DNA from 3 places in the Gilvimarinus sp. 1_MG-2023 genome. Region 2 is predicted to be linked to each of the others. Evidence: predicted binding sites of a transcription regulator. Region 2 holds the regulator's gene; each other region holds the start of a gene.
What was found. Region 2 encodes FliA, which starts transcription of late flagellar genes. Its sites were predicted from a motif close to TAAAGTTATNNNNNNNNCGGCCGATANCC; they were not measured.
Positions count from the first base shown of each region.

Region 1: the regulator FliA is predicted to act here: its motif matches at 3,136-3,164, upstream of Q4563_RS09145 (MotY family protein).
Region 3: the regulator FliA is predicted to act here: its motif matches at 3,339-3,367, upstream of Q4563_RS09370 (DUF2971 domain-containing protein).

Region 1 covers NZ_JAUOSC010000006.1:77,248-85,474, reverse strand. Annotated here, with positions in the region: gene Q4563_RS09165 (universal stress protein) at 1-618, opposite strand, end outside; gene Q4563_RS09160 (MaoC family dehydratase) at 896-1,369, shown strand; gene rnt (ribonuclease T) at 1,381-1,989, opposite strand; gene pyrC (dihydroorotase) at 2,044-3,084, opposite strand; gene Q4563_RS09145 (MotY family protein) at 3,219-4,115, shown strand; gene Q4563_RS09140 (Do family serine endopeptidase) at 4,371-5,741, shown strand; gene Q4563_RS09135 (FAD assembly factor SdhE) at 5,848-6,093, shown strand; gene Q4563_RS09130 (protein YgfX) at 6,062-6,559, shown strand; gene nadB (L-aspartate oxidase) at 6,540-8,168, opposite strand.
Region 2 covers NZ_JAUOSC010000001.1:408,506-416,732, forward strand. Annotated here, with positions in the region: gene Q4563_RS01740 (chemotaxis protein CheA) at 1-1,586, opposite strand, end outside; gene Q4563_RS01745 (protein phosphatase CheZ) at 1,598-2,392, opposite strand; gene cheY (chemotaxis response regulator CheY) at 2,427-2,810, opposite strand; gene Q4563_RS01755 (RNA polymerase sigma factor FliA) at 2,950-3,693, opposite strand; gene Q4563_RS01760 (MinD/ParA family protein) at 3,697-4,524, opposite strand; gene flhF (flagellar biosynthesis protein FlhF) at 4,631-6,025, opposite strand; gene flhA (flagellar biosynthesis protein FlhA) at 6,046-8,227, opposite strand, start outside.
Region 3 covers NZ_JAUOSC010000006.1:131,471-139,697, forward strand. Annotated here, with positions in the region: gene Q4563_RS09350 (1-acyl-sn-glycerol-3-phosphate acyltransferase) at 1-195, opposite strand, end outside; gene Q4563_RS09355 (YchJ family protein) at 325-729, shown strand; gene Q4563_RS09360 (diguanylate cyclase domain-containing protein) at 815-2,080, shown strand; gene Q4563_RS09365 (aspartate carbamoyltransferase) at 2,097-3,113, opposite strand; gene Q4563_RS09370 (DUF2971 domain-containing protein) at 3,399-4,307, shown strand; gene lnt (apolipoprotein N-acyltransferase) at 4,343-5,881, opposite strand; gene Q4563_RS09380 (HlyC/CorC family transporter) at 5,871-6,725, opposite strand; gene ybeY (rRNA maturation RNase YbeY) at 6,722-7,228, opposite strand; gene Q4563_RS09390 (PhoH family protein) at 7,230-8,227, opposite strand, start outside.

The sequences.
Region 1 (8,227 bases), on a different contig from region 2:
GGTTTCTTTCGCGAGTCGGCCGCGATCGGGGTAGTTCATGGAGTCCATGTAACCGTTAACTACATGCATATCTGCGTTGTAAACACCGCAGATATTGCGCGCCGTTTCCAGAATTTTCTCGTTCAATTCAATTTGAACATTACGAGTGGCCTGGAAGTTGACGGCGGCCAACACGGTTTTGCGTTCTTCGTGCGCGCCCGGGCGAATCAGAACCACTGGGCAGGAGGCGCCTTTAAGCAGTTCCCACTTGGATTCGGTAAACAGAAAACGTCGGTTGGCAGTTTTGGCGTGCACCGGCAAGTAAATCAGGTCAGCATTGGCTCGTTTGGCCGCTTGCATGATGGACTCTTGCCACTCAGATGACCAAGAAACTTCAATTAAATGCTCCACCCCCGCTTCGTTAAGCGTGCTGCGGATTTGTTCGTCAAACCAGCTTTGGTCGCGAACCAGATTGGCATTGTAAGCGCGGGTGTCGACGGCATCGCCATCAACAGCGACAAAGACGTGGACGAAAGGCTTTACTTTCTGTAATTGCGACGTGCGTTTGACCCGCTCTAGCGCGACGTGTTGTTCGTCGTTTGGGTCCACAACAACAAACATCTTCTGCTGCTTGGGCATGGATTCTCCTAAGTATTCTCGGTGGTAACGGTAAGCCTGTGGGGCTTGCCGGTTTAGCGTTCACCGGGGCAAAAATATTAGCATTTTGTAGCCCCGGAGCCTGTTATAAGGCGGTCAGCCAAGTGCAGCTATCAGTCTGTGCTTGGGCAATAGCTGTGACTTGGCCAGATCATTTCCGCTTCAAACCTAAGCATATCAACTTGCTCGGCTCCTTGGTAGCAGAGAAAGTCTCACTAGGGGGTACAATAGCGCTTTTGTACACAATTAAGAGGTAAATATGACTCAGCTTACAAGCATCGGCTTTGATGACCTGGCGATTGATCAAACCGCGAGCTATAGCAAAACGTTGACCGAGGCCGATCTGGTATTGTTTGCGGCCACCAGTGGCGATGTCAATCCGGTTCACCTGGACGCCGAGTTTGCGGCCGGTACGGTGTTTGGCGAAAGAATTGGCCACGGTATGTGGTTGGGGGCATTGGTATCGGCTGCAATTGCCACGCAATTACCGGGCCCAGGCTCAGTCTACCGGAGCCAATCCCTGCAATTTAAGCAACCCGTAAAGCTTGGCGATACCGCCACGGTGACCTTGACCGTTACCGGCCTAAAGGCTCGCATGAAATTGGTGACCTTAGCGTGCAGCGTGACAAATCAGAATGGAGTGGTTTTGGCCAAGGGGGAGGCCGATGTGATTGCACCGGCTGCGGGCGGAACTTTACAGGCGCCAGATTTACCCGCCATCACGATCGACTGAGCAGGGCCAGCTTACAGTGGCGGCGGCCAGCCGCCCAGGTTGTGCCAACGATTGACAATGTTGCAGAACAGCTCGGCGGTTTTTTCGGCGTCGTAGGCGGCACTGTGAGCGGCGCTGTTGGAAAATTCGATACCGGCTAATTGGCAGGTTTTGGCTAATACGGTGTGGCCGTAAGCCAGGCCGGAAAGCGTAGCCGTATCGAAACAAGAAAACGGGTGAAAGGGATTGCGTTTAATATCGCAGCGCTCAATGGCCGCATTGACAAACCCCAGGTCAAAGTGGGCGTTGTGGCCCACCATCACGGCGCGGGTACAGCCTTGCTGGCGTACAGCGCGGCGAATGCCCTGCAATAGCTCGGTCATTGCCATCTCTTCCGGAATCGCTAGTCGTGTTTCGCTGTCGAGATCGATTCCGGTAAAATCCAGTGCCGACTGTTCAATGTTGGCCCCCTCAAACGGGTCGACATGAAACTCCAGGGTCTGTTCGGGAATAATCAGGCCGTTGCTGTCCATGGTCAGAGTTACCGCTGCTACCTCTAGCAGGGCGTCCCGGGCGCAGTTAAAACCGCCGGTTTCAACGTCAACCACCACCGGCAAAAAACCGCGAAAGCGTTGCGCCATGGGGGATGCGTTATCTTTTTCAAACTCCGGAGGGCTTGGCTTCACGATAGATCCTTAAGCGATAGTCGCCAGTTTCCAATTGAGGGTTTCTCCCGCACACAGAGGGACAATGGTTTCATCGAGATAGGGCAGTGTTTGCGGCAATTGCCAGCTCTCGCGGGTCAGCGTTATGGTGTCTGTGTTGCGCGCCAGACCGTAGAAGTCCGGCCCAAAATGACTGGCAAAAGCTTCCAGTTTATCCAGTGCTCCGGCCCGATCAAAGGCTTCGGCGTAGAGTTCAATAGCGCTGTAGGCAGTGTAGCTACCGGCACAGCCACAAGCGGCTTCTTTTTTGTTTTTAGTGTGCGGTGCAGAATCCGTGCCCAAAAAGAACTTGGGATTGCCGCTGGTGGCGGCAGCCACCAGTGCGTCTTGATGGGTCATGCGCTTGAGAATCGGCAGGCAATAGTAATGCGGCTTAATCCCCCCCACCAGCATATGGTTGCGGTTGTACAACAGGTGATGAGCGGTAATCGTGGCCGCTACATTAGCATTGGCCGATCTAACGAAGTCGGCGGCATCGGCGGTGGTGATATGTTCCAGTACGATTTTTAAATCGGGGAAGTCACTGACCACGGGGCCCAAAATGGTGTCGAGAAACACCTTCTCCCGATCGAAAATATCAATCGCGCTATCGGTGACTTCGCCGTGTACTAAAAACAGAATGCCTTCGCGCTGCATGGCCTCCAGTACCGGGTAAATATTGTTGATATCTGTGACGCCCGAGTCGGAGTTGGTGGTAGCGCCGGCGGGGTAGAGTTTACAGGCCACTACTCCGGCGGCTTTGGCAGCTACGATATCTTCCGGCTGGGTATTGTCGGTTAGATAGAGCACCATAAGGGGTTCAAACTGAGCCTGTGCGGGAGTGGCGGCTTTGATGCGCTCACGATAAGCCGAGGCCTCATTGGCATTGGTGACCGGGGGTACCAGATTGGGCATGACGATGCTGCGGGCAAATTGCCGGGCGGCATCGGGTACCGTGCGGGCGAGAGAGTCACCATCTCGCAGGTGAATATGCCAATCGTCGGGCCGAATCAGGGTAATTTTGTTTGTCATACCAATGCACACAGGGAAGTTTAAAGCCGTGCATCCTAGCAAAAATGGGGCTAAAGCGCAGCAGGATTAGGCCGATAACCCCTGTGATCTCTCTCGGGATCGTCACAAATGACTAAATCGTTGGAGCCGCACGGGTGAAAATACGCGTTATTGACATAGGGTTGGGATTGCTGGGCTGGTTGGTTGTGGCACCGAGTTTCGCTGCCACCTACGCAGGCTCTATGGAAAACACTCAGTGGCAGGTCGATGCTAGTGTCTTTGCCTGCCAGATGCGCCAAGATATTCCCCTGCTGGGGGAGGCCGTCTTTATGCGCCGGGCCGGCGAGACTCAGCGCTTCTCGCTGACCGAGCTTAACCGCCAATTAAAACCGGGCCAGGCCGAGTTGTTTTCTCTGGCTCCGCGCTGGCGCAGTGTTGGTGAACACTATTCGATGCGTGAATTATCGGTGGGCGATACCGATTCGGTCAGCCTGGATTGGCGAGACTCACAACAGTTATTGCAAGAGCTGGTAGAGGGGCGGCAACTGTTGTTGCGTGGCGACAGTTGGTACGAGTCGAGCGATGTGGTGGATGTGATTATTGAGCCGATACGCATTCGTCAGGCGCTGGCGGAGTACCAAACGTGTTTATCCGGCTTGCTGCCTGTCAATTACGACCAGGTGCGCCGCACATCCATTCTCTTTCCTGGCGGTACGGATGAGTTTGACGATAGCGAGCAGCAAACGCTCGACAATCTGGCTCGCTATGTTTTAGCCGACCCCTATATCACCGCACTGGTGATTGATGGCCATGCCGATGGCGCCGGGCTTCGTGCCGATAACTTGGTTCTGTCGCAAAAGCGTGCGGAATATGTGGTGAATTATTTAATCGAGCGCGGTGTACCAGAGGGGTTAATCGAAGTGCGGTGGCACGGAGAGCGCTACCCCATTGCCTCCAATCGAAGCGCTGCAGGGCGGGCGCAAAATAGGCGCGTCACCGTGCGCGTTGACCGTTTCGAACCGGATCCCGAAGCGCTTGCCCGAGCCAACTAACCCTTGTGAGAGGCATTTGAATCGCGCACGCTCGACGGTTTAATGCTGCCGTCTACTTGCATTGGAATTGGTGCCGAGCCCCGTTGCCTGCAAGTGCAAACCCCTTTCGTTTTATTCACTGCGTAAAAATATATTAAGCTTCGGAATTTTCCTCTAGTGCGTTGGTCAAAACCCTCGATATTGACGCCCTCGGCTGTTGCCGAAGGGTAGGGTCCAATCTATAGAGGTAGTGATTGCATGCAGCACAGAGTGTTGATGACACAGATAGTAATGAGTGTGGTTTTGGTGTTTTCTGGCATGGCCGTTCGTGCGGCAGCTCTGCCTGAATTTACCGAGTTAATTGAAAATAGTGTGCCCGCGGTGGTCAAAATCACCACCAGCAAAACTGTATCGGGTGGCCCATCCTTTTTGGATCAGATTCCCGAGTCGCACCGACACTTTTTTGGCCAGCCCAATCCGCGCGAGCGCAATGCCCGGTCGATGGGGTCGGGTTTTATTATTTCCTCCGAGGGCCATGTGCTGACCAACAATCATGTCATCGACGATGCCGATGAGGTGGTGGTGCGTTTGTTTGATCAGCGTGAGTTGGTCGCCGAGGTGGTGGGGGTAGATCCATTGTCGGATTTGGCCCTGCTAAAAATAGACGCTAAAAATCTGCCGACCTTGTCGTTTGCCCCAGCCGAGAGTTTAAAAGTGGGGCAATGGGTGGTGGCGATTGGCTCGCCCTTTGGTTTGGACTACTCCGCCAGTGCCGGTATTGTCAGCGCCATGGGCCGCTCCATTAGCGCCAATGAAAGTTCGTATGTTCCGTTTATTCAAACCGATGTAGCCATCAACCCCGGCAACTCCGGTGGGCCGTTGTTTAATCTTAACGGCGAAGTGGTCGGTATTAATTCGCAAATTTATTCTCGCTCTGGAGGCTCCAATGGCCTGTCTTTTTCCATTCCCGCGGATGTAGCGCAGGAAGTGGTCGAGCAACTGATGGATGATGGGCGGGTACAGCGCGGTTGGTTGGGCGTATATATTACCGATGTTAACCGCGATCTTGCCATTTCCTTCGGCTTAGATAAGCCCATGGGCGCACTGGTCAATGATGTGGAAGATGAAAGCCCAGCGCAAAAGGCAGGGTTGTTGCCCAGCGATATTGTGATCGAGTTCGATGGCAAAACGGTAGAAGACTCGGGCACCTTGCCGCAACTGGTCGGTCGTGTGGCACCGGGCACCGAAGTTGAACTCACTGTAATGCGCAAGGGCAAACGTAAAACACTAGAGGTTACTCTGGCCGAGCGGGCCGGGGATGACAGCGAGCAGTCCTCGGGCAAATCGCGCCACAGCGGCGCTCTGGACCGCTTAGGCATGAAGGTGGATGACATAGACAGCCGCTATCGTGAGCGCTGGAAACTCGATGGAGGTGCACTGGTTAGGCAAGTGGAGCCAAACTCTCCCGCGGCTGAAACCGGCTTGCGTCCCGGGGATGTGATTGTTCAACTCGGCCATGACGAGGTGAGTGACGCCGATGATTATCGCGATCTGTCCTCCGAACTGAAAGAGGACAAGCTGTATCCCATACGCTTTTATCGGCGTGGTCAGCCCCTGATTCGCACCATTAATATCGACACTGAGTGATAGAGTCGTGATAACCCGGGCCATAACTTGGCCTGGGTTGTATAAGCCGGTGAGGAACTTAGGTTATACTGCGAACGTTAAAAATCGTCTGTTCGGAGCAATTTAAGTGGAGCGTAATCGCCTATTTTGGGGAAGTCGTCGTGGCATGCTGGAGCTGGATTTAATCTTGCTGCCATTTTTGGACAATATATACCCCTCCCTTGAGCAAGCCGACAAGGAACGTTATTGGAAGTTATTGGAATGTGAAGATCAGGATATGTTTGCCTGGCTGCTGCATCGCCAAGACCCTGAAGATCCACAGCTGCAAAGGATTGTGCACATTGTCAGAGAAAATACCGGAAAAGCGCCGTAAAGCCTCGGCCACATCACCTCCCCTTGCCGATCCCGGTGAGGGGGTTTATCTCGATACCACACTGTTCCCCTCCCGGATTTTATTGTCATGGCACCTTGCAGTGCACAGCTTGGCAGGTTTTGCTTTGTTGGTCGTGACGGCTCTTAAGTGGCAAGAGTCCGCATGGTGGCTCATCTGCAGTGGGTTGTTAGTGGTCGTTGTGGCGGTTGTGGGCAGCAGGGGGCGGGGTGAACTCAAGCGAATTTGGCATTTGCGCTTAGAGGCCGGCAGTTGGTTTTTGGCTCCGGAGGGTGGGCACTTACAACCGGTTCGGTTAAAAGGAAAATTAACCCTATGGCCCGGCTTGGTCGGTTTGAGCTTGAGTCCGGGCCGGGGGAGCACTCACTTACTGCTGGCACCTGACTCCATGGCCCATGAGGATTATCACCGTTTGCGGGTGTGGTTGGTTACTCAGGTGCAGCACTGACAATAATGTCTTGCGCGGCAAAATTGGTGGGCACCAAAATGGTATTGCGAGCAATACTGCTTAAATTGGGGTGATCCAGCGAATAATGCAGGCCGCGGCTCTCTTTGCGCTCCATTGCCGAGCGGATAATCAGCTGTGCCACCGTCACCAGGTTGCGCAGTTCGATCAAATCCCCGCTCACTTTGTAATTGCTGTAGTACTCGGCAATCTCTTTTTGCAGCAATTTTATACGGTGCGTGGCTCGCTCCAGTCGTTTGTGAGTGCGCACAATGCCAACATAGTCCCACATAAAACGCCGCAGCTCGTCCCAGTTGTGAGAGATAACCACGTCCTCATCGGAATTGGTCACGCGCGACTCATCCCACTTGGGGCTGTCGGCGGGGGTGGCCACTGAGTCGATTTTGCCCTTGATGTGCAAAGCGGCCGATTGCGCGTAAACAATACACTCCAGCAGCGAATTCGACGCCATACGGTTGGCGCCGTGTAGGCCGGTAAAAGAGGTTTCGCCAATGGCGTAGAGGTTTTCCAGATCGGTTTGGCCGTTGCGATCGACCACCACGCCGCCACAGGTATAGTGCGCCGCCGGTACTACTGGTATGGGGTCTTGGGTTATATCAATCCCAAATTCCAGACAGCGGGCTTTGACCGTAGGGAAATGCTCGCTAATAAATGCCTCGGATTTGTGGGATATGTCCAGATAGACGCAGTCGCAGCCCAGCCGCTTAATCTCATAGTCAATGGCGCGGGCGACGACATCCCGGGGGGCCAATTCGCCGCGTTCGTCAAAGCGGTGCATAAAGCGCTCGCCATTGGGCAGCTTTAAATAAGCCCCTTCGCCGCGCAGCGCTTCGGTGATCAAAAAGCTTTTGGCTTTGGGGTGGTACAAGCAAGTGGGGTGAAACTGATTGAATTCCATATTGGCGACCCGACACCCGGCGCGCCAGGCCATGGCGATGCCATCGCCCGAGGCACTGTCGGGGTTGCTGGTGTAAAGGTACACCTTGCTGGCGCCGCCGGTAGCCAATACCACTACCTTGGCCTGAAACACGCTGACGTGGTCATTGCCTCGGTTAAGCGCATAGGCGCCTGAGGCGCGTACTTTACGTGAGCCGGAATCAGCCTGAGTGATCAGGTTGAGAGCCACATGGTTCTCAAAAATCTCGAGGTTGGGGTGGGCCTGAACCCGGTCTATTAATGTGCTGTGTACCGCCTTACCAGTGGCGTCGGCGCTATGAATGATACGCCGATGGCTGTGCCCGCCCTCTTGGGTAAGGTGGTAGTCGTCGGAGTTGGATTCGCGGGTGAAGTCCACCCCCTGTTCAATCAGCCACTCAATCGCGCTAGTCGAGTTTTCCACGGTAAAACGCACCGCGTCTTCGTGGCAGAGGCCAGCGCCGGCAACGAGAGTGTCGGCAACGTGTGCATCGACCGTGTCTTGATCGTCCAGTACCGCAGCAATTCCCCCCTGGGCATACCAGGTTGAGCCTGTATTGATCGCGCTCTTGCTGAGCACGGCAACCCGGGCTGTTTCCGCTAAACTTAACGCTAAGGTTAGCCCGGCTGCGCCGGAGCCAATAATCAGGACATCGTGGTGGTGGTGCTGTTTCATACACGCTCGCTATAACGAATAGGGGCGAATTATAACAAGTTGTTGCACGCTACGCCCCC
Region 2 (8,227 bases):
CCGGCGCCATCGTCGGTAATAGACAGAAGAATATGATCGCCCTCTTGCTCCGCGCCCAGCACAACACACCCTTTGCGTGGTTTGCCTTTTTGTTCCCGAATTTCTGGCAGTTCGATACCGTGATCTACCGAATTGCGCACTAAGTGAACTAAGGGATCGGCCAAAGCTTCAACCAAGTTTTTATCCAGGTCGGTTTCTTCACCGACCAGTTCAAGGTCAATCTCTTTTTTCAAATTGCGAGCCAAGTCCCGCACCACACGAGGAAAGCGACCAAACACCTTTTTAATTGGCTGCATACGAGTTTTCATAACGGATGACTGCAAATCAGCCGTTACAACATCAAGATTAGAGACCGCCTTAGATAAAGACTCATTTTGAGCGCTATCACCTAATCGCACCAATCGATTGCGCACCAAGACCAGCTCGCCCACCATATTCATGATTTCATCGAGCCGTTGCGTATCTACCCGCACTGTTGTTTCTACTTGGGCTGGCGCGCCTTCTCGCTCAGGCCGGCCTTTTTGTGGGCCACCCGGTGTAGCGCTTTTGGCTTGAGCCTGAGACGCTGAAGCTTTAGGCGCTAATTCTACTTTTGGCTTAGCAGAAGGTGTTGGAGCGGGAGCTTTGTCTTGAGCTGCATTACTTTGAGGCCCTTTGCCTTTACCGTGTATTTGATCCAGCAAAGCTTCAAATTCGTCGTCGCTGATATCATCACTGGCTCCAGCGGCTTTAGCCGGCTCGGAGCTGTCGGCGGCTGGCGTGCTCTCAGCAGGAGCTGAGCCAGCGGTTTTTGTCGGGGCCTTACCCTTGCCGTGTAATTCGTCCAACAGAGCCTCAAACTCGTCATCGCTAATCTCATCACTTGAGGTTGCCGGCTTGCTATTGCCGCTTGGCGCTGAAGGCGCTGCCGCACCGGGAGCTTGCCCGGCACCGTGAAGTTGATCGAGTAATGCATCAAATTCATCTTCGGAAATCTCATCACTACTACCATCAGGTGTAGTGGCCGCAGTAGTGCTCGCGCCGCTCGGTTCGTTAGTAGATTGGCCCGCCGTAGTACCGGATAAGGCATCCAACAGGTCATTAAATTCGTCGTCGGTGATATCGCTGCTAGCGCGAACGGTATCGGGCGAAGCGCTTTGCGACTCAGACGGGACAGCACCGTCATCGGCAGGGGCTGCGCTGGGTCCGTTCAGATCCTCGCAGGCGACCAGTTTTTCGAGCTGTGAAAGGAGTTCGGGGTCGGCCGCGGTGAGCTCTTCGCGTTGAGAGACCTGTTCGAATTGCAAATTAACGGCATCTAGCGCTTGCAACACAACATCCATAAGCTCAGATGTCACTTCGCGTTTACCATTGCGCAGAATATCGAACAGGTTTTCGGTGACGTGACAGCATTCCACCATCGCGTTTAACTGTAAAAAACCGGCCCCACCCTTAACGGTATGAAAACCGCGAAAAATGGCATTCAGTAATTCACGGTCGTCGGGCTGACGCTCCAGTTCGACCAGTTGTTCTGAGAGGTTCTCTAGAATCTCACCGGCTTCAACCAGGAAATCCTGTAGAATTTCTTCATCATCACCGAATCCCATTCACTCTTCCTCTAAAAGCCGAGACTGGACAGCAGGTCATCTACTTCGTCCTGACTTGATACTACGTCTTCTTTTTCTTTATCAATTTGAGGGCCTTCGCCTTTACTGACTTCAACAACGCGGGCCTTACCCTCGTTATCGGCCTCAACTTGTAAACCTGTAATCTCTTCTACCTGACCGGCGATTCGAACCAAACTGACCAAATCCTGTTCGACTTCATTAATCAGACCCATTACGCGCTTGAGCACTTGACCGGTTAGATCCTGAAAGCCCTGCTCGAGAATGATTTCCTGCAGGTTTTTCCCCAGCTGCTGAGTACCACTTTCCATTTGGCCCAAAAAATCATCCATACGGGTGTAGAGTGCTCTGAACTCGTCCGCACTCATGTCTCCACTTTGCAACCGGGTCCACTCTTGTTTGAGAGAGTTAGCCTCTTGTCCCAGGTTCATCGCAATAGGAGCGGCCTCTTCAACCATGTCCATGGTCTTGTCAGCGGCACTCTGGGTTAAATCAATGACATACTTTAAACGGTCGGTAGCATCGCGAATTTCAGAACGCTCAATACTGGGAGGTTCTGAGGAGAGGTCGCCGTCAACATTGAAATTGACAATGGCACTGTGCAGACCGCGGGTTAAACGGCCCACAGACTGGAAAAGATGCTGATCCCGGGAAGACACTATCGATTCAATTAAGCGGGTCGCCTCATCGTAATCATTACCTTGAAGTTTCTCCACCAGCAAACTGGCACTTTCTTGCAGTTCTTTGACGAACATTTTGTTGTCGTTTTCTTGAGTATCAGACGTCATCGGAGTGCCTTTATTGTTGTAATTTTCTGAGCTATTAACCTACCCGCTCGAAAATCTTCTCAATCTTCTCTTTCAGTGCCGCCGCAGTGAAAGGCTTGACGACATAACCATTAACACCCGCTTGCGCCGCCTCAACAATTTGATCCCGCTTTGCTTCGGCAGTGACCATAAGAACTGGCAAAGGCGCCAGTTTCTCATCGGCGCGAACTGCTTTAAGCAAATCGATACCACTCATCCCTGGCATGTTCCAGTCGGTAATCAAGAAATCAAACCCGCCGCTTTTCAGCATCGGCAGTGCAGTCACACCATCATCAGCTTCGTGGGTATTGGTAAACCCAAGGTCTCTGAGTAGATTTTTGATGATCCGCCGCATTGTCGAAAAGTCATCGACAATTAGAATCTTCATTTCTTTATCCAATGCTGCCTCCGTATTACTCTCAAGGGAGTCTGAATTACTCTAATTCTAGTCGCTGGGGAGAATGAATCCAGTGCCAGCGGCCACTTTACGTTCCGATCCTATATTTTTGAGATCGGAACCCGGCTATTGTACCCTATGATCAATCATTCTGGGTCCAATCTGACAGTCTGGACCTGAGTCTGCTAGCCGCCTGAGAATGTATCTGACTAACCCGGGACTCACTAACGCCTAATATTTGACCAATTTCTTTAAGATTTAGCTCTTTATCATAGTAAAGGGCCAACACCATTTTTTCCCGTTCCGGCAATTGGTTTATCGCCTGACTGAGAGATACCTTTAGGCTTTCTCGCGTTATATTGTCCTGAGGGTTATCAAACTCGCTGGATTCACCGGAAAGAGAAGCTCCGGCATCGTCGGTAAAGGTTTCTTCATAGCTAAACAAACGGCTGGAATTGGCATCGCGCAGCATTGCGTGATAATCGTTCAGTTCAACCCCTAATTCGGCTGCCACTTCACTGTCGTCGGCATCGCGTCCATGTCGAGCCTCCACCCGGGTAATAGCCTCGCTGACACGTCGAGCGTTGCGATGAACAGATCTTGGAGCCCAGTCCCCGCGTCGCATTTCATCGACGATGGCACCTCGAATTCGAATGCCAGCATAGGTTTCAAAGCTAGCGCCTTTAGATCCATCGTATTTTTGTGCCGCCTCAAGAAGGCCAATCATGCCCGCCTGTATTAAATCATCGACCTGCACTGATGCAGGCATTCTTAACATCATATGGTGAGCGATACGCTTTACCAGTGAGGCGTAGTCTTCGACATTGATAGGATTCGCTTGGGAATTCGAATTACTGTACATAGCCAACCCATTTGCCGCGTTCATTACTCAATACCCCGCCCCACCCGTTTGCAGAAGCCGCTCTACAAAAAACTCTAACTTGCCGGTTGGTGCAGCCGGCAGAGGCCAACCATCAACCGTTTTTGCCAATTGGCGGATAGCCTGAGCAGCTTTGCAATTAGGTGCAAATTCCAGTAAAGCTTTCTGCTTTTGCACCGATTTGCGAACGGTCTCATCGAAAGGGACCTGTCCAACATACTGCAGTGTTACCTCTAGGAACCGCTCACAAACAGCATTGAGTTTGGCGAACATGAGCTGCCCCTCTCTGGCTCCTCGGGTCATATTGGCCACCACTCGAAAGCGCTGCACATCGTGTTCTTTATTCAGAAGTTTGATCAGTGCGTAGGCATCGGTAATCGATGATGGCTCATCGCATACCACGACGAGTACCTCATTGGCCGCACGAGCAAAACTCACCACGGTATCGGAAATACCTGCCGCAGTATCAATGACGAGCACATCAACTTGATCGCTCAAATCACTAAAGGCAGAAATCAGCCCAGCGTGCTCTTGGGGGCTCAACTCCGCCATTCTTTGTACACCCGAGGCCGCCGGTACAATTTTGATACCGGCAGGCCCGGTGACTAACACATCCTCAAGATCACAATTGCCCGCCAGTACATCAGCTAAGGTGTATTTGGGGGAGATTCCTAAGAGTACATCGACATTGGCCAAGCCAAGATCAGCATCCAGCAATACCACACGGCGACGCAGCTGAGCCAGTGCCATACTGAGATTAACCGAAATATTACTTTTACCTACACCGCCTTTACCACCGGAAACAGCAATGACTTGCACAGGGCGATTTTGACTCATCTCAACACTCTCTTTGTCGCACTCACCCAGGTGAGGCCCAATAAGTTATCTGTAATACGCAATCTATTGTCAATCATTACACAGTAATGCCTGTCACTCACAGAGTTTATCGCCGCACAGTTACTTTTGATTCAGCATTGCCCGCGACACGCACTGCTCGGCTCAATAAACTCGGGCCTTTGGCAACCGCTATATCATCAGGAATTTCCTGACCATCGGTAGTATAGGCTATTGGCAGTTTTGCCTGTATCGCACAATCAATGGCCTCGCCGATACTGGTGGTTTCATCCAGTTTAGACAACACACAACCCTGCAGCTTTGCCTCATTGTAGGCGTGAAGTGACGCTTGTAACATCTGAGCTTGGCTATTGGCCGGCAAAACCAGCAAACTGCGCACTTTAGGGATCTGGGCCAGAGCTTTCATCTGTTGTTTTAGCACAGGGTCGCCGTGACGCAAGCCTGCGGTATCAATAAGCACCAATTCGACATTGCGTAAACTGCGCAACACTTGGGGCAAAGGGTTGTGATCATCAACTACTCTCAGGGGCACTTTTAGAATGCTCGCCAGAGAACGCAATTGGTCGTGTGCCGCTAAACGCTGAGTATCGGTGGTCACTAAAGCGACTTTATCAGCGCCGTGTTGCATGACATAGCGCGCCGCTAGCTTGGCAACGGTTGTGGTTTTTCCGGCGCCGGTTGGCCCAACAAAGGCAAAAACACCCCCGCTGGCGGTCACATCTTCTCGGCAAACTGGTATGGCTTTCGCCAAACGGGCCATTACCTCAGGCCAAGCCTTGGCAATTAAACGATTGTTTAAAGGCTTTTTTAGCACCGCTCGGGTTACGCGTTCAGAAAACCCCAAATTATATAAGCGCTGGGCCATGCCGCCATTAATAGGTGCGGCCGCTTTGGTGTTAGGCGGCGCAGACGCGAAAGACGACAACTGCTGTTCAAGCAATTGTCGCATTTGTAAGATTTCTTCTTGTAAATCCGCAATACTCTGACGCTCTGCACCTGAGTCTGCACGCTCGGTCAGCTCAAGTTTAGCTGTCTCAATTGGTTCGTCCAACAAACCATAACGTTCGGCCGCTGATTGAGTTTTAACCGTTGCTTTAGGCTTGGTCATGTTGCCTACCGCTGCATTAGAGACGCGGATACCGGCATTAACAACCTGACGCTCTGCCAAATACTCATCGGCAGACTCGTCAACTGCCGCACGGGCAGCCAAGCGACGACTGGCCAACTCAATGTCGGCCATTATATCGGCTCCACTTTTATCTGACTTATCTTGGTGGTCGGGAAACAATGGCTGTGGCTGAGATTGACTCGACAACATACCCGGCGCTGCTTGAACCGTGGTAGAATCGGAGCTACTGGTTAAAATTTCCACACCCTCTTTTACCCGTCGGGTAGAAAGAATCACAGCATCTTCGCCGAGGTTTTGGCGCACTAATTCAAGTGCCCGCCGCATATCTTTGGCTACAAACCTTTTTGCTTTCATGCCTATCTCCTACTTCACCTTTAGCCGTCAGCGGTAACCGAGGCATCGATGGTAATTTGCTTGTTGTCTGGTATCTCTGTGTATGCCAGCACATGCATATCCGCGATACTGTGTCTGCAAAAACGCGCCAACATAATTCGCAAAGGCGCCGCCACCAGTAAAACGGTTGGCTTGCCGGCCATTTCCTGCTTCTGTGCGGCCTCTGCCAATGATTTTTGTAGCTTCTCTGCCAACCCTGGCTCTACAAAAGCGCTCTCTTCTACCCCGGCTTTATGTGCTTGCTGAACAGTACCCAGCAACAATTGTTCCAACTGAGGGTGTAACGTGATAACCGGCAGCTCGGCCGCGGTACCATTGATACTTTGGATGATTTGACGGCCCAGTGAGACTCTCGCCGCGGCGGTTAAAGTGGCGGGATCTTGACTCTTTCCTGCCACCCCCGCCAAAGCTTCGGCGATTGAGCGTATATCGCGAATAGGAACCCGCTCGCGCAATAGGTTCTGCAATACTTTTAACAGGGTATTCAAGGTCACTGTGTTGGGTACTAACTCTTCGACCAATCGAGGTGAAGTTTTCTCCAGCATATCGAGCAACTTTTGTACATCTTCATGGCCAATTAGCTCATGGATATTATCTTGCATGATATGATTCAGGTGGGTAGCCACCACAGTACTCGTATCAACAACTGTGTAACCTAGAGTTTGTGCCTGCTCTTTTTGTCCACTCGTAATCCAAATTGCATCCAAACCAAAAGCGGGATCTTTGCCTTTAATACCATCGATATCGCCAAAAACTTGGCCCGGGTTAATCGCCAGCTCGCGGTCCGGGTGTACCTCAGCCTCGGCCACAGTTACCCCCATAAGGCTTAATCGATAGGCATTAGGCGCAAGCTCTAGGTTGTCTCGTATATGAACGGTAGGCACCAAGAACCCCATTTCCTGGGACAGCTTCTTCCGCACGCCTTTAATGCGACCCAATAGCGTACCGCCTTGGTTTTTATCCACCATGGGAATTAACCGATACCCGACTTCCAGTCCAATCACATCCACCGGCTGAACATCATCCCAGCCGAGCTCAGTGTTCTCTGCCGGGGGCAAAGCACCCGCTGGAGCTGGTGCTGGGCCTGGGGCCATCGATTGACCGGCAGGTTTAGCAACTGGCCGACCGGCATTAGCACCACCGGGCATATAATTATCCTCAACGGGCTCGGGTTGCTGTTTGCGCCAGTGAATATAATAGGCAAAGGCTCCACATAAGATCGCTAAGCCCAAAAAGGCCACATGGGGCATGCCAGGTATAGCACCCATGATAAATAAAATGCCTGCCGCTATCATAAGTGCTTTCGGTGAATCGAACATTTGCGACATCACTTGAGAGCGCATATCTTGCGAGCTATTCACCCGGGTAACCAAAATAGCGGTAGCGGTAGACAGCATTAGCGACGGTATTTGCGCCACTAAACCGTCACCGATTGTCAACAGAATGTATTTTTGTAAAGCATCGGCGAACTCCAACTCATGCTGGACCATACCGATACCCAAGCCGCCAATGATATTAATTGCCAAAATCAAAATCCCGGCGATTGCATCGCCGCGTACAAATTTGCTGGCACCATCCATTGCACCGTAGAAATCCGCTTCGCTGGCCACATCTTCACGCCGCTGCTTGGCCTCTTCTTGATCAATAAGCCCCGCGTTCAAATCGGCATCAATCGCCATTTGCTTACCGGGCATGGCATCGAGGGTAAATCTGGCACTGACCTCGGAGATCCGTCCGGCACCCTTGGTCACAACGACAAAATTAATGATCATCAAAATCAAGAAGACCACCAAGCCCACCGCGTAATTGCCGCCTATGACGACCTCACCAAAGGCTTGAATCACCTTACCTGCGGCATCACCGCCTTCGTGCCCATTGAGCAAGACAACTCGGGTTGAAGCGACGTTAAGCGCTAAGCGCATTAACGTCGCCACCAATAAAATAGTCGGGAAAGCGGCAAAATCTAATGGCCGTAGGGCATAAACCCCCACCAGCAACACCACGATCGATAAGGCAATATTGAAAGAAAAGAAAGCGTCGAGCATAAACGCGGGCATGGGTAAGATCATCATGCCCAGCAACATAATCAGTAAAACAGGGATGCCTAGGTTTCCCCGGCCCATTCCCTTGACTTGATTAAATGCGGCCTTGCCATCAGCCTTT
Region 3 (8,227 bases), on a different contig from region 2:
CGTATCAACACAGGCCAGCTGCCTTTTCATTGCCCGCGACACCATTGGCCGTATAATAAAACCCAAAGGCCCCGCCAAGCGGGGAAACTTGAGTCTGGCAACAGCATCGGCCAACTCAGGATCGTTCAAAATACGGTCTAAGGCGGGCCGAACTTCGGCATCGTGGTAAGGGCGAATGTCGTCAAAATCGGTCATTAGTAGGTTCACACACGGTCAATAAATAGAGGGTTTGGCAGGTGACAGTTAGTCCCGCTCAACGTTAAGCCAATGCTTTAGCAACTGGCAAAATATTCAGCCGCACAACATACCCAAAAGAGGTGAAAAATGCCACTAAACACTGATATTAACTGCTATTGTGGCTCGATGGCACCGGCCTCTCAGTGCTGTGCCCGCTTTATTTATCAGGGGCAAATTGCGAGCACAGCGGTGGAGTTAATGCGCTCGCGCTACAGCGCTCATGTGTATGGCGCCATCGATTATCTGTGGCAGACTTGGAGCACCTCCAGCCGGCACAGCACCTCCCCGGAGGCAATTCACCAGTGGGCCAACCGTTGCGAGTGGTTAGGATTGGAGATTCTCGACTGGCATAAGGGGGGCGTGTCTGACCAAGAAGGCACGGTTACTTTTATCGCCCAGTACCGGCTCGGGCAGAAGACACATCAACACTTAGAGAAATCGCTGTTTCGGCGCGAGCAATCTTTTTGGCGCTATGTTGATCACTGCGCCTAATATTCGTCAAACTGTGACGCACATGATGTATTTAGCGCCAATTGTCGATAAACTGTTACCTGCCCAACTCTAGCTTATAGCCTACATGATGAAAATTCTTTTAGTCGAAGACAGCGCCACCTTGCGCCACGCCATGAGTCAGTATATTACTGACGCAGGCCATACGCCGTTGGTGGCAGAAAGTGGCGAGCAAGCGCTGCAACTGCTAGAAGACAACCCCGTCGATATGATCATCATGGATGTAGAAATGCCCGGCTTAAACGGGTTTGAAACCACCGCACTGATTCGCGAATGGCTGGGGGATCACTGGATTCCGATTATTTTCGTCACCGGAATGAGCGAAGACGAAGACTACCGGCAGGGTATCGAGGCCGGGGGGGATGATTATCTCATCAAACCCGTCAGTAAAATGATTATTACCGCCAAAATTCGGGCGATGGAACGTATTTCAGAGATGCGCGATCAGCTCAATGCGCTCAATAGCGAGCTGGAAGCCATCAGCCAGCTCGATAGCTTAACCCAAATATACAACCGCCGTACTTTTAACGAACAAGCCCAAAAGCAGTGGCTATTAGCCAGCCGGCAAGCCACCTGTATCAGCGCATTAATGATCGATGTCGATCACTTCAAACTGTACAACGACCACTACGGTCACCCTGCCGGTGACGCCTGCTTGGTTGCCATTACCGACGCCATCAAATCATGTCTGCACCGCCCTTACGACCTATTGGGACGCTACGGCGGTGAAGAGTTTGTTGTGCTGCTGCCAGACACCGATAAAGCCGGTATCGCCCGCGTTAGCGAGTGCATCAAACTAAGCATCGCCAATAAGTCGATACTGCACGAGGTATCACCCACCGCCGAAACGGTGACGGTATCCGTCGGCGGAGCCTGCTGCCCGCAAACATCCGGCCACAGCCTAGAGGGATTGATTAAAGCCGCCGATAGAGCGCTATACCGCGCCAAACACTCGGGGCGCAATCAGTACAATATTGATGAAATGACCGCCCATCGCACTGTAGTGATCGCTCACCCCGATGTGGAGATACAGCAACAAGCCAGCCAGCAATTGCAGCAGTACTACAATTTAGTGACGGCCGAAACCGCCGATGAAGCTTTGGAATTGTCCCTGACAATTCGCCCCGACTTGATTATTTTGAGCCCCGCTATGGCTGATCACCACGGGCGATTGCTCAGCAACCGGCTCAGCACTACCAAGCGCACCAGTACCACGGCTCAGTTGTTTCTGGGGCAGCCTCAAGCAGATACCACCGATGTTCAGCCCTGTGTGACTCTGCCCCTAAACCAAGACGACCTACTGCGAATGGCCAGCCAATTGCTCAGCATTTAACCCGCCACGCTGGGGCTCACAAGGTGCGCGCCGAGTTATACCAGTTGACGTCTCGGGCGTATTTATCCACTTGATCCACCACATCCAACACTAACGCAAACAGCGCCATTCGCACCAACACACCATTATCTGCCTGACGGAAAATAGCTAAATTGGGGTTCTGATTTAAATCGTTGTCTAGCTCATTGGCCTCGGCGCGCGAGTCGCGGGGCAAGGGGTGCATAATGACCGTATTGGGCTCGCAATACTGAGTGTAAATAGACTGGTTGAGGCGAAAGCGCCCACGGTAGGTATCGGCTTCGGCTTTGGAGGCGAAGCGCTCTTCTTGAATACGGGTTGAATAGGCAATATCGACGTTAGTGATGCTCTGGGTTAAATCCTCGGTAACCGCCACCGTATGGCCGGCGCTGCGCATATCATCGACAATATGCTCTGGCATAGCCAGCTCGGCCGGTGACACCAGTGTAATATGAACATTTTTAAATAAACGCATCAATTTACACAGTGAATGCACCGTACGGCCGTGCTTTAAATCACCGATTAAGGCAATCCTCAGGCCGTCAATCCCGCGATTTTTGGAAGCTAACTCTTTGCGTATAGTGTACAAATCCAGCAGAGCCTGGCTGGGGTGTTCATTGGCCCCGTCCCCACCATTTAATACCGGAACGCGGCTGGCTTCGGCAAACTCTGCCACCGATCCCTCGGCTGGATGACGCATACAAATGACATCGGAGAAACCAGACAACACTCGGGCGGTATCGTACAGTGATTCGCCTTTAGCAATGGCCGAGCTCTCAAATCCGGTGGTTTCGCGAACCTCCCCCCCCAGTAGATTAAAAGCGCAACCAAAGCTAATGCGGGTACGGGTACTTGGCTCGAAGAACATATTCCCTAAAATGGCGCCTTCCAGTACTCGAGTGACCTTGCGCCGCAGCGCGTAGGGCTGCATCGCATCCGCCACCTGGAAAATACGTTCAATATCTGGGCGATCAAATTGTTCGACGGAGAGAATATGAGAACCTGTGAAAATCACGACATTTCCTTGCGGTCTAAGGTGGGAGCAGTGGCGCTATTTTAGGCCTACAATCACACTTTGAACAGTGCCCAAAGGGCACTTTTCCAACTGCTCTTTACTCACAAGCTGCTATGCTTAGTAAGACAGGTGGCGTAAAATGTAACATTTATTGTTGCAACTTAACCCCAGAGCCGCTATTAAATACTAGCAGGCCGTTGAAATAATCATTGCGCTAATAAAAACTTTATAAATCGAGACCTTAGCCGATAGCTCTGAGGCATGATTTTCATTTAAGGATAAGCTGTGCCCGACCACCCAGATACTTTGGCCAAATTTGCCCAGGCCGAATGTGCTTATAAAATATTAGATCAGCAGTCCTTGCGCTGGAGCGCTCCGGTATTGTTCAGCGACCCGTTCGAGCTCAATCACCGCACTGCGCTGGCTTTTGACCCTCAAACGCTGCTACAGAGCGTCATTCGTACTTCTTGCGGAATGATTTTTGCCCGCGAAGAACCCAGAGGCAACTCGCCACTGGCCACTGTTATCCGCCGCTGGCGCGACGAAGAGAGGTTTTCTTCACCAGAGGAGGCCGAAGAAGTACTGGGCGAGTTAATGGCGCGCATGGTTGATCAGCGCCAGGAGGAAATTGATGAGACTATGGGCCACTGGCGCCTGTACACCCGCAGCTTGCGTATATGCAGCTTTAGCGCCAAGGCTGACAACCTCACGGCCTGGCAATATTTTGCCGACGAACATCGCGGCGCGGTATTGAAATTTCAGTGCGGCGACGACTCCTGTCTACCCCACCCCAAGCCGGTGCGCTATAACCAGACGCGACCCGAAATCACGACGTTAAAAGAGCAACTCAATGTCGTGCTGTACAACGAAAAATTAAGACCACAGGAATATTTTGAGGATAAATTTTTACTCAAACAACCCAGCTCTAAAAACGAGCAGGAATGGCGCTGCCTAATGAATGTGAGCCCCGAGGACGCGGTGAAAACAACCGATGAAAAGCAATGGTTCACCGAGGTCCCTTTTGCTTCGGAGCATTTGCGCTCGGTTTATTTAGGTGCATTTATGCCAGTGGAAACGAAAAAACAATTTTTAGAATTGGTCAGTAAAAAGTACCCGAACACCAAAATATTTCAGGCCGAACCGGTGGCGGGCAAATATGAAATTGAATTTACCCGTATTACCCTCAATAGCTAAACAAGTTGCGAGGCATCGCTAGGGCCTAACCAGATTCAGTGAAACCGACGCCTGGCAGCCAACAAACCGGCTAACATGGCCCCGCTTAACACCACCATCGGCCAACTGCCCCAGCGCATAAATGGTGTACCGCCGTAGGCGGGATAGACCACCCCACTCAATGTGGTGGCGACAAATTGCTCGCTCTTGGCCACGATCTCACCTTTGGGGTCAACAATCGCACTGATCCCATTATTAGTACTGCGAATTAAATAGCGCCCCGTCTCCAAAGCGCGCATTTGCGCCATTTGCAGATGCTGCAGCGGGCCAATAGAGTCGGCAAACCAGGCATCGTTACTGACCGTAAGCAACACATTGCGATGGCGCGCGCCCCGAGCCACTAAAGAGGGATAGACCACTTCATAGCAAATACTGGGCGCAATACTAACATCGCCTATTTGCAGACCACTTTGTCCGTCACGGCCCTGATGAATATAAGAGGTGGGTAAATCAAAAAATTCAATCGCCCCTCGCAGCCAACTTTCTAGGGGAACATACTCGCCAAATGGCACCAAACGCTGCTTGTGGTATATCCCCAACGCCTCACCAAAACCCGCCAGAGAATTGTAAAATCTCCGTGTTTGGCGCTCATCAAAGATAATGCCAGTAATCACTCCGGTTTGAGTGTCGCTGGCTTTGCGGTTCACCTCATCGAGAAAATCCAACGCGTTATGATAGGTTAAAGGCACTGCCGCCTCAGGCCAGATCAGCCAGTCGCTGCTCCAGTGCCCTTCACTCATCTGCATTAATAAATCTAAGGTAGGCTGTGCTTGGGCCGGGTGCCACTTCACCTCTTGCGCGATATTGGGTTGCACCATGGCGACTTTCACCGGCTGATCACTGTTCACCCGCGTCCAAGATATACCTTGCAGCCACCAGCCACCCAGCCAAAGACAGAGACTCAGCACAGTCGCCATCCACAAGTTGGCAGAAGGCCGCATAAAGAACGCCCAGCTGGCCAAACAGGCCGCACTGAAGGTGGCCAAAAAGCCGACCCCCAATACACCCAGCACCGGTGCCCAACCCGACAGCGGGGTCGATAAATGACCGTAGCCAATAAACAACCAAGGGAAACCGGTTAAAAACCACGTGCGCACCCACTCACCCAATAGGTAGCAGGCGGGAAATCCCAGCAAAATGCCTAGTCGGCCGTGGCCAATTAAACGCGTACACAGGGCAAAAGGCGCTGCAAAAACGAGCGCAAGCAATAAAACAAACAGCGCTGTTAACAGTGCAGCCAACCACCATGATGCATTGCCAAATTGATTGATGGCGACATACACCCAAGAGGCGCCCACACCGTATAGGCCAATACCAAAGGCCGTCGACAATCGAAACGCGCGGCCAGGGGACGATTTAAACAACAGTAACGCAAAGCCCGCCAACCCCAAAAACCCCAAAGGCCAAAGGTTAAACGGGGCCAAAGCCAAAGGCTGAACCACGCCACACAACAAAGTGAGGGCGGTGGCAAGCCAGGGAGGGAGTTTGTGAATACCGGACTTCACCTGCCCGGTGATGATGGTCTCAGAGGTCACCAAGGGTTAATCGCACCAAATGAATTTGCCGGTTATCGGCGTAAAGTACGCGAAATTTAAACCCATCAATTTCCGCCGTTTCATTGCGCTTGGGCAAATGGCCAAACGCTTGCATCAAAATACCGCCGATGGTATCGAAATCATCATCGGATAAACCGGCCTCGAAGTAATCGTTGAAATCCTCGATCGGCGTCAGTGCTTTAATCACAAAGTCCGTATCGCTGACACGCTTAATGTGCTCATCGCTCACTTCTTCATCGGTCTCATCTTCGATATTACCGACAATTTCTTCCAGAATGTCTTCAATAGTAATCAATCCGGAGATACCACCGTACTCATCGATCACCAACGCCATATGGTAGCGTTGCTCGCGAAATTCGCGCAGCAATACATTAACCCGCTTACTTTCCGGCACAATATTGGCGGTACGCAGAATTTCTTCCAGGCTAAAATCGGTGGTGCCCTCCAGCATCATGCGCAGCAGGTCTTTGGCCAAAAGAATGCCTTTGACATCGTCAATCGAGTCGCCGATAACCGGAAAGCGCGAGTGGCCGGACTCGATGATTTTGGGCAAAAAGTCTTTGGGTTTATCGTCAATCTTTACCGCTACAATTTGTGTACGGGGAATCATAATCTCACGCGCTTGAAGGCTGGATACATCCAGGGCGCCTTCAATAATATTGAGCGCTTCTTGGTCCAGCAGCTTATTTTCAGCGGCGTCTTTGATGATATCCATCAAGTCATCGCGAGACTTAGGTTCAGCGGAGAAGGCGTGTATCAGCTTATCTAACCAAGACCTTTCTTGGTGTCGGGTTAAGCTGCTACTCGAGGGGTCGTCCGTCATGGCGTTGATGATTCCTGTTTGAATATTATCTCGTCAGAGGCAGCCGTAGTGCTTACCTCGTAGGGCGGTGCGAAACCTAACCCGGTAATAATGGTTGTTTCCAGCGCTTCCATTTGCTCAGCCTCACAATCTTCGATGTGATCGTAACCTAGCAAATGCAAGGTGCCGTGTACAAGCATATGGGCCCAGTGTGCCTGCGGGGGTTTGCCCTGTTCGCGCGCCTCACGTTCGACCACAGCGGCGCAAACCACTAAGTCGCCGAGCAGGGGTAAACCCAGCTCTTCAGGTAAGTCGGCCGGAAAAGATAAAACATTGGTGGGATAATCGCGGCCGCGGTACTGGCCATTTAAGCGTTGACTGGTTTCGGCGTCGACAATACTGACACTGACCTCGCTTTGCGCGCGCCTGTCAGCGACTGCCGCCGCCACCCATCGGTGTACTTCGTCGTCACTCGGGGCTGTGTCGGCCTCCACCTGGACGTTGATATCAACTTGGCAGACCATATCAGTGATCGGTGTCCGGCTGTTGCGCTTCAAAAGCATCGTAGGCTTCTACAATACGCTGCACCAGAGGGTGTCTGACCACGTCTTTGGCGCCAAAGTGGGTAAAACTTATACCTTCCACACCATCGAGTACATTGACAACATGCTTTAAGCCCGACTTTTGACCGCGGGGTAAATCGATTTGTGACGGGTCACCGGTAATCACCGCGGTAGAACCAAAGCCAATTCGGGTGAGGAACATTTTCATCTGTTCACAGGTCGTGTTCTGACTTTCATCGAGAATAACAAACGAGTTATTGAGGGTGCGCCCGCGCATATAAGCCAGCGGTGCCACTTCAATTACGTTGCGCTCAAGCAATTTACCCACGGTCTCGAAACCGAGCATTTCGAACAGGGCGTCGTACAGCGGGCGCAAGTATGGATCGACTTTTTGCGCCAAATCACCTGGCAAAAAACCCAGTTTTTCACCGGCTTCAACAGCCGGGCGCACCAGTAAAATGCGCTCGACGTCATCGCGCAGCAATGATTCCACCGCACAGGCTACCGCCAAATAGGTTTTACCGGTACCGGCCGGACCCACACCAAAGTTAATATCGTGGGTTTGCACGGCGCGCACATAGCGCTGCTGGTTAACACCGCGCGGCTTGATGGTGCACTTTTTGGTGCGAATCAGTACGGTGCCTGCGGGAACCGGAGCGTCATCCGCCTCGTCCCAAACCGCTGGTTGTTCCTGCATAAGTTGTTCGACTCCTGCGCTCTGCAAGGCCAGATGAATTTCATCGGGGGTGAGTTCAATACGATCGGTCTCGCGGTACAGCTCGCGCAGTATCGCCGCCACAGCGTCGAGCTTAGCGGGGTCACCAATCAACGCAAATTGATTGCCTCGATTGCGAATTTCGATTTGCAGACGCTCTTCGATCTGGCGCAAATGCTGGTCAAACTGACCGCAGAGGCTGGCGAGACGGCGATTGTCGCTGGGCTCCAAGATCACCTCGCGGG